Regions from separate parts of the Sphingomonas sp. Leaf37 genome, predicted to be linked through region 2. Evidence: predicted binding sites of a transcription regulator. Region 2 holds the regulator's gene; the other holds the start of a gene.
What was found. Region 2 encodes LexA, which represses DNA repair genes until DNA is damaged. Its sites were predicted from a motif close to GTTCCNCNCTTGTTCT; they were not measured.
Positions count from the first base shown of each region.

Region 1: the regulator LexA is predicted to act here: its motif matches at 1,966-1,981, upstream of LRA87_RS15320 (ribonucleoside-diphosphate reductase subunit alpha).

Region 1 is NZ_CAKLAX010000004.1:309,256-312,874, forward strand. Features, by position in the region: gene LRA87_RS15320 (ribonucleoside-diphosphate reductase subunit alpha) at 1-1,858, opposite strand, end outside; gene LRA87_RS15325 (hemerythrin domain-containing protein) at 2,350-2,829, opposite strand; gene LRA87_RS15330 (EAL domain-containing protein) at 2,966-3,619, opposite strand, start outside.
Region 2 is NZ_CAKLAX010000002.1:299,064-302,682, reverse strand. Features, by position in the region: gene trpC (indole-3-glycerol phosphate synthase TrpC) at 1-468, shown strand, start outside; gene moaC (cyclic pyranopterin monophosphate synthase MoaC) at 465-932, shown strand; gene LRA87_RS06765 (molybdopterin molybdotransferase MoeA) at 937-2,115, shown strand; gene lexA (transcriptional repressor LexA) at 2,174-2,863, shown strand; gene LRA87_RS06755 (ComEC/Rec2 family competence protein) at 2,884-3,619, opposite strand, start outside.

The DNA.
Region 1 (3,619 bases), on a different contig from region 2:
CGGTCGTCTCGCCGATCTCGAACTTCGGTGCGCTGATCGTGTTGTCCGCCTCGACCCCGCCCGAGCCGGCGAAACCGGCGCGCTGGACCGACTTGGAACGCAGGTAATAAAGCGACTTGATGCCCAGCTCCCACGCGCGGAAGTGGAGCATCAGGAGGTCCCACTTCTCGACGTCGGCGGGGATGAACAGGTTCAGCGACTGCGCCTGGTCGATGTACGGCGTCCGGTCGCCGGCGAGTTCGAGGAGCCAGCGCTGGTCGATTTCGAAGCTGGTCTTGTAGCAGTCCTTTTCTTCCGTGGAGAGGAAGTCGAGGTGCTGGACCGAGCCGCCGTGTTCGAGGATCGAGGACCACACCGCTTCGCTGTTCTTCGATTTCTCGTTGAGCAGCTTTTCGAGATAGGGGTTCTTGACCGAGAAGCTGCCCGACAGCGTCTTGTGGGTGTAGATGTTGGCCGGGATCGGCTCGATGCACGCGCTGGTGCCGCCGCAGATGATGCTGATCGAGGCAGTGGGCGCGATCGCCATCTTGCAGCTGAACCGCTCCATCGCGCCGGTGTCGGCGGCGTCGGGGCAGGGGCCGCGTTCGATCGCGAGCTGCATCGAGGCTTCGTCGGCCTGGCTCTTGATGTGCTTGAACATGCGCAGGTTCCACGACTTGGCCATCGCGCCCTCGAACGGGAGGCCGCGCGCCTGGAGGAACGAGTGGAAGCCCATCACGCCGAGGCCGACCGAGCGCTCGCGGCCGGCGCTATAGGCGGCGCGCTCCATACCGGGTTCGTGGCGGTCGATGTAATCCTGCAGGACGTTGTCGAGGAAGCGCATCACGTCCTCGACGAAGCCCTTCTCGTCCTTCCACTGGTCCCACGTTTCGAGGTTGAGCGACGACAGGCAGCAGACCGCGGTGCGATCGTTGCCGAGGTGGTCGACGCCGGTCGGCAGCGTGATCTCGCTGCACAGGTTCGAGGTCGAGACCTTGAGGCCCAGCTCGCGGTGATGCTTGGGCATATTCGAATTCACGTGGTCGGCGAAGACGATGTACGGTTCGCCGGTCTGGAGGCGGGTCTCGACCAGCTTCTGGAACAGCGAGCGCGCGTCGACCGTCTGGCGGATCGCCTGATCCTTGGGGCTGCGCAGATGCCATTCCTCGCCGTTGCGCACCGCTTCCATGAAGGCGTCGGTGATGAGCACGCCGTGGTGGAGGTTGAGCGCCTTGCGGTTGAAGTCGCCGCTGGGCTTGCGGATTTCGAGGAACTCCTCGATCTCCGGATGGCTGATGTCGAGGTAGCAGGCGGCGGAACCGCGGCGCAGGCTGCCCTGGCTGATCGCGAGGGTGAGGCTGTCCATCACGCGGACGAACGGGATGATGCCGCTGGTCTTGCCGTTGAGGCCGACGGGTTCGCCGATGCCGCGGACGTTGCCCCAATAGGTGCCGATGCCGCCGCCGCGCGAGGCGAGCCAGACGTTCTCGTTCCAGGTGTCGACGATGCCGTTGAGGCTGTCGGGGACCGAGTTGAGGTAGCAGCTGATCGGCAGGCCGCGACCGGTGCCGCCGTTCGACAGCACGGGCGTCGCGGGCATGAACCACAGCTTCGAGATGTAATCGTACAGGCGCTGGGCGTGCGCGGCATCGTCGGCATAGGCCGAGGCGACGCGGACGAAGAGGTCCTGATAGCCTTCGCCGGGGAGCAGGTAGCGATCGTTCAGCGTTTCCTTGCCGAAATCGGTGAGCAGCGCGTCGCGGCTGTGGTCGACCTCGACGGGGTAGGGACGCGCGCGCACGGCCTTGCTGCCGGTGCCGACGGCTTCCGTCGCGGCGCTGGTGGTCGTCTCGGCGGTCGCTTCCATCGTGTCGGTCATTGCATCACCCTGCGTGTCCCTGAAGTCCATCGAAACCGCTCCTTCGTTCTCTAAGTGTTCGAATCGGCGGCGCATTTCCATGCTATCACCGTAGCGGCCCGGCCGTGAGAACAAAATGAGCACATCGCGTCGCCGCGTCGTGTTCGTCACCGAAACCCGATATGGGCATCAGCGCCGCTCTCTACCAGCAATTGGGTCCGCCCCCGAACTCAACCCCCACAAATTGTGGCAAAGCGGCCCGGCAGGCAAGGGGTTAATGATGCAGCGACGATGCCGTTCCATCGCTGTCCGGCTTCTCGCGACGGGTCGATACGAACGACGCGTGGACTTCCGCGGGTTTCGCAAAGCGCAAGAGAACAGCGGGCGAACGAAAATTTTTTGATGGTGTCGTCGGACCGGCACCGATCGACGGCCAACGGTGCCGTCGTGACCGTTTTCGACGCGATATCGACGGGTTGCGCCGGCGCGTGTTTGCGACTGCCCGTCCGGGATCAGTGGCGGGTGGCGTGGCCGGCGTCGATGACGCCATGACGCAGCGCCGCGGTGTAGAGCAGCTCGTTCTCGCGCTTGACCTGCGCCACCAGGCGGGGAAGCATCGCCGCGGCATCTTCAGCGAACGCATCCCACTGCGCGACGACCGCCGTCGGGTTCCAGCGAACGATGAAGGCGGTCCAGTCGCTCTTCAGCGCCTCCAGCTCGTCGGCCATCGCCGCGGCATGATCCGGCGAGGTGCCGCCGCGGATCGCGACGGTGGTCATGTCGATCACCTGATCCTCGACGCCCAGATGATCCGCCACCGACACCGTCAATTCGAGCAGGGCGACGGTCACATCCTCTGCCGGACGATCGTCGCGCCGGGTGAGCGCGACGAGAGCACCGCATTGACGGGCGATGCGATCGTGATCGCCCACCAGCCGGCCCCATGAGGTGCGGCGAGGGTCGATGCCATCGCTTTCGGGTCGATCGACCATGAGATACATCCTGGATGAACGCGACGTCGGGGCACGCAGGTGGCGCGGGCGTAACGGTTTTGCAATCGGCGAATGACGGGACGCCCGGGCGTTCGGCGGATTTGTCGTGCCCCCGCGAGGCAGATGCGTTCGCCGGTCAGACCGCGCGCCGCTGCACCCGGCCGAGTTGCGGATGGTTCAGCCGGTCGAGGTTGAACGGTTCGACGAACTGCAACCCCGCCTTGCCGTCCTTCGCCCAGGCGATCCGGGCGCTGAACATCTGATCCTCGACCAGTTCGATCAGGACATCGAGGCCGACGGCGTGGCCGTCGACGGCAATACCGTCGATCATCGCGCCGCTGGTCGAGATGTTGCGGATGCGCACGTCGCCTTCGTTGCGGCCGATCGCCATGCGGGCGGAGCGCAACATCTTGGTCCGCGGCGCACGGCTCGTCTTGTGGCCGACGGGCGCGGCCTGCGCGGCGCCACCCAGTTGCACCATCACCTCGTCCGCGACGACACCGCGGCCGTAGACATAGCCCTGAATGTGGCTGCACCCCAGGTCGCGGACCAGATCGATCTCGTCCTGGATCTCGACGCCCTCGGCCGTGGTTTCCATGCCCAGCGTATCGGCCAGCGTGACGATCGCACGGATGATCGCGGCGTTGCGGTTGCCCGGCTGCGCAGCACCGCGCACGAAGCTCTGGTCGATCTTGATCTTGTCGAACGGGGCGTTGCGCAGGTAGCCGAGGCTGGAATAGCCGGTGCCGAAATCGTCGAGTGCGAGGCGGACGCCGATCGCCTTCAGCGC
Region 2 (3,619 bases):
ATCGCGGCGCGTGCCGCCTGCGACCTGCCGGTGATCCGCAAGGATTTCATGGTCGACCCTTGGCAGGCGACCGAGAGCCGCTCGATCGGGGCCGACGCCATCCTGATCATAGTCGCAGCGCTCGACGACAACCAGATGGCGGAGATCGAGGCGTCGGCGATAGATTGCGGCATGGACGTGCTGGTCGAGGTTCACGACAGGCATGAACTCGAACGCGCCCTGAAGCTCAAATCGCGTATGATCGGCGTCAACAACCGCGACCTTCGCGACTTCACCGTCGATTTCGCCCGTACCTACGAACTGGTCGGCAAGGCCCCCAAAGGCTGCACCTTTATCGCGGAGAGCGGATTGGAAACGCGCGCCGACCTCGATGCGATGGCTGAACACGGCGTTCGCTGCTTCCTGATCGGCGAGGCGTTGATGCGTCAGCCGGATGTCGAGGCCGCGACGCGGGCGCTGATCGCATGACCGGCCTGACGCATATCGATGCGGATGGCGCAGCGCATATGGTCGATGTCGGCGACAAGGCGATCACGGCACGGCGCGCGGTGGCAACGGGTCACATCGCTATCGCCGCCGACGCCTTACAGGCGATCCGTGACGGCGCCGCCAAAAAGGGCGACGTGCTAGCGGTGGCCCGGATAGCCGGGATCATGGCCGCCAAGCGGACCGCGGATCTGATCCCGCTGTGCCACCCCCTCCCCCTCACCCGCGTCACCGTCGATCTGGCGATCGACGCGACCGGTATCACCGTTACCGCGCTGACCGCCACCGATGGCAAGACCGGCGTCGAAATGGAGGCTCTTACTGCGGTCTCGGTCGCGCTGTTGACGATCTACGACATGGCGAAGGCGATGGACCGCGCGATGACGATCGGGGCGATCCGTCTGTTGGAAAAAGCGGGCGGGCGGTCCGGTGACTGGCACGCCTGACGTCATGCCGCTGATGCCGATCGCCGACGCGCAAGCGCATCTGTTTGCGATGGCGAAACCGGTCGCGATCGCGGAGGTGCCGCTCGCCGGCGCCGCAGGCCACTGGGCAGCGAGCGATATATACGCCCGTCGCACCCAACCCGCGAGCGACCTGTCGGCGATGGACGGCTATGCGATCCGTTTCGCCGATCTCCCCGGTCCATGGACGATGACTGGCGAAAGCGCGGCAGGTCGACCGTCCGCCGGCACCGTCGGGCCGGGCGAGGCGATACGCATTTTCACTGGGGCGGCGATGCCGGATGGCGCCGACACCGTGATAATCCAGGAGGAGGTCGACGCCGATGGTGCGACCATCCGCCTGACCGGCGAAGGCCCGCTGACACGCGGCCGCAACACACGCCGGCGCGGTCTGGATTTTTCGGACGGCGACCGGATCGTCGTCGCGGGTGATCGCATCACCCCTGCCCGCATTGCAGTGATGGCCACCGCCGGCGTTGCGAGCCTGTCGGTGCGCCGCCCTGTCCGCGTCGCGATATGTGCAACCGGCGACGAACTGGTCGAACCCGGTAGCAACAACGTCGGCGCCCTGCCCGAATCGAACCGTGCGATGCTGTCGGCGATGTTCGCAGACCTGCCGGTTCAGATCGTCGATCTCGGCATTCTTCCTGACCATCTCACCACGCTGCGGGATGCGTTCGCGGCCGTGGATACCGACGTGCTCGTGACCACCGGTGGCGCATCCGTCGGCGATCACGACCTCGTTCGCCCCGCGATCGAGGCAGCGGGCGGCGTCATCGACTTTTGGCGTATCGCGCTGCGGCCGGGCAAGCCGATGATGGCGGGCCGCCTCGGGTCCACCGTCGTCATCGGGTTGCCCGGCAATCCGGTGTCGGCGTTCGTAACGGCGTTGCTGTTCGTCAAGCCATTGATCGCACATCTGTCCGGCGCGCGGAATCCCCTGCCTCATGGCACGCGGATAATCCTGGGTGAGGATTTGCCCCCGAACGGCGGACGCACCGATTATCTCCGCGCCGAGATTCGCGACGGCCGTGCTTATGCCTCGACCATACAGGACAGCTCGATGCTTCTGACGCTGGCGCGGTCGCAATGCTTGATCGTACGACCGATCGACGCCCCCGCCGCCCGCGCCGGCGACTCGGCGGAAATCCTCGTCATCGCTTGACGGCGCCAATTGTGTTCCCTAGAAGTTCCGCGTCTGTTCTGACGGGGAAGGACCGCCCATGCTCACGCGCAAGCAGCACGAGCTCGTTTGCTTCATTAATGACCGGCTGGAAGAAACCGGTATCTCACCCTCGTTCGAGGAGATGAAGGACGCGCTCGACCTCAAGTCCAAGTCCGGCGTCCATCGCCTGATCAGCGCCCTTGAGGAACGGCATTTCATCCGCCGCCTCCCCAACCGGGCGCGGGCGCTCGAAGTATTGCGGATGCCCGAACGAACCGAGCGCAAGGCCAGCGCACCGGCGGGCACGCCGACGCCGACGGCCTCAAAGGGAGCGAACGTGCGTGCCGCTCCCTCGCCGGCCAATGATGTGATCGAGATTCCGCTGCACGGCCGCATCGCCGCCGGCGTGCCGATCGAGGCGTTCGAAGGCAGTTCGATGCTCGCCGTTCCTGCCGCGTTGCTGGGATCAGGTGAGCATTACGCGCTGGAGGTATCGGGTGATTCGATGGTGGAGGCGGGTATCCTCGACGGGGATTACGCGCTGATCCGCCGCACCGACGTCGCACGCGATGGCGAAATCGTCGTTGCCCTGATCGAGGATGCGGAAGCGACACTGAAATACTTCCGTCGCGAAGGGGCGATGATCCGCCTTGATCCCGCAAACCGCTCCTACGAGCCGCAGCGCTACGCGCCTGCGCACGTGCGGGTGCAGGGCAAACTCTCCGGTATCCTGCGCCGCTACGATTGAACCGATCGCGCGCCGGGCGATCACGATGGAGGAACAAGATCGCGCTGTGTTTGGACGTGCCTCACCCGTCGTAAACGACCATCATCCCCGCTGCGTGGTTTACGTGGCGGCATGATGACGGGCGGGTTTAGCCACGGGTGGCGATCGGCCGGCTGACGGACTGTCGCGGCCACGTCGTCCTCGAACACCACCGCCACCCCGCCGGTACGCCGCAACGTCGGCGCATCCAGCTTCAGCCAGCGCGGTCTGCATCCCCGTGGCAAGCGGCGTTCGCTGACCACGATATCCGCCCGGCGGCAGGCGACGACCAGTTCCGGCCATGCCACCGGATAGGTGCTGCGGGTGGCGAGCACGCGCCAGCGCCTGCCTTTGGTGACGATCTCGACGAGGCAGAGGTCACGCGTGCAGCCCGCGTCAGGCTGATCGGCCAGCAACAGCGGTTCCCCGTCGACGCCGCCATTCTCCGCCAGCATGTTGCGAGTGTAATCCCCCGCCCGATCGCGCAGCAAGGCCAGCCCGCCGCGCACCCGCACCGCCATATGCCGGCCATCGTTCGTCACCAGCAAATCGGGTGGCGACGCCATACCGGCCCAGATCGCCCCGATCGCGCAGGGGATCAGCCCCAGTCTGCGCCAGCGCGTTCGCCACAGGGCCAGCCACAGTCCGCCCGCCACCATGCACCCGAAGGCCGCGGCTGGCATCGACGGCACCGCCACCGCCGCTCCGGGTGCCGCTGCGACCACATGGGCGAGCCAT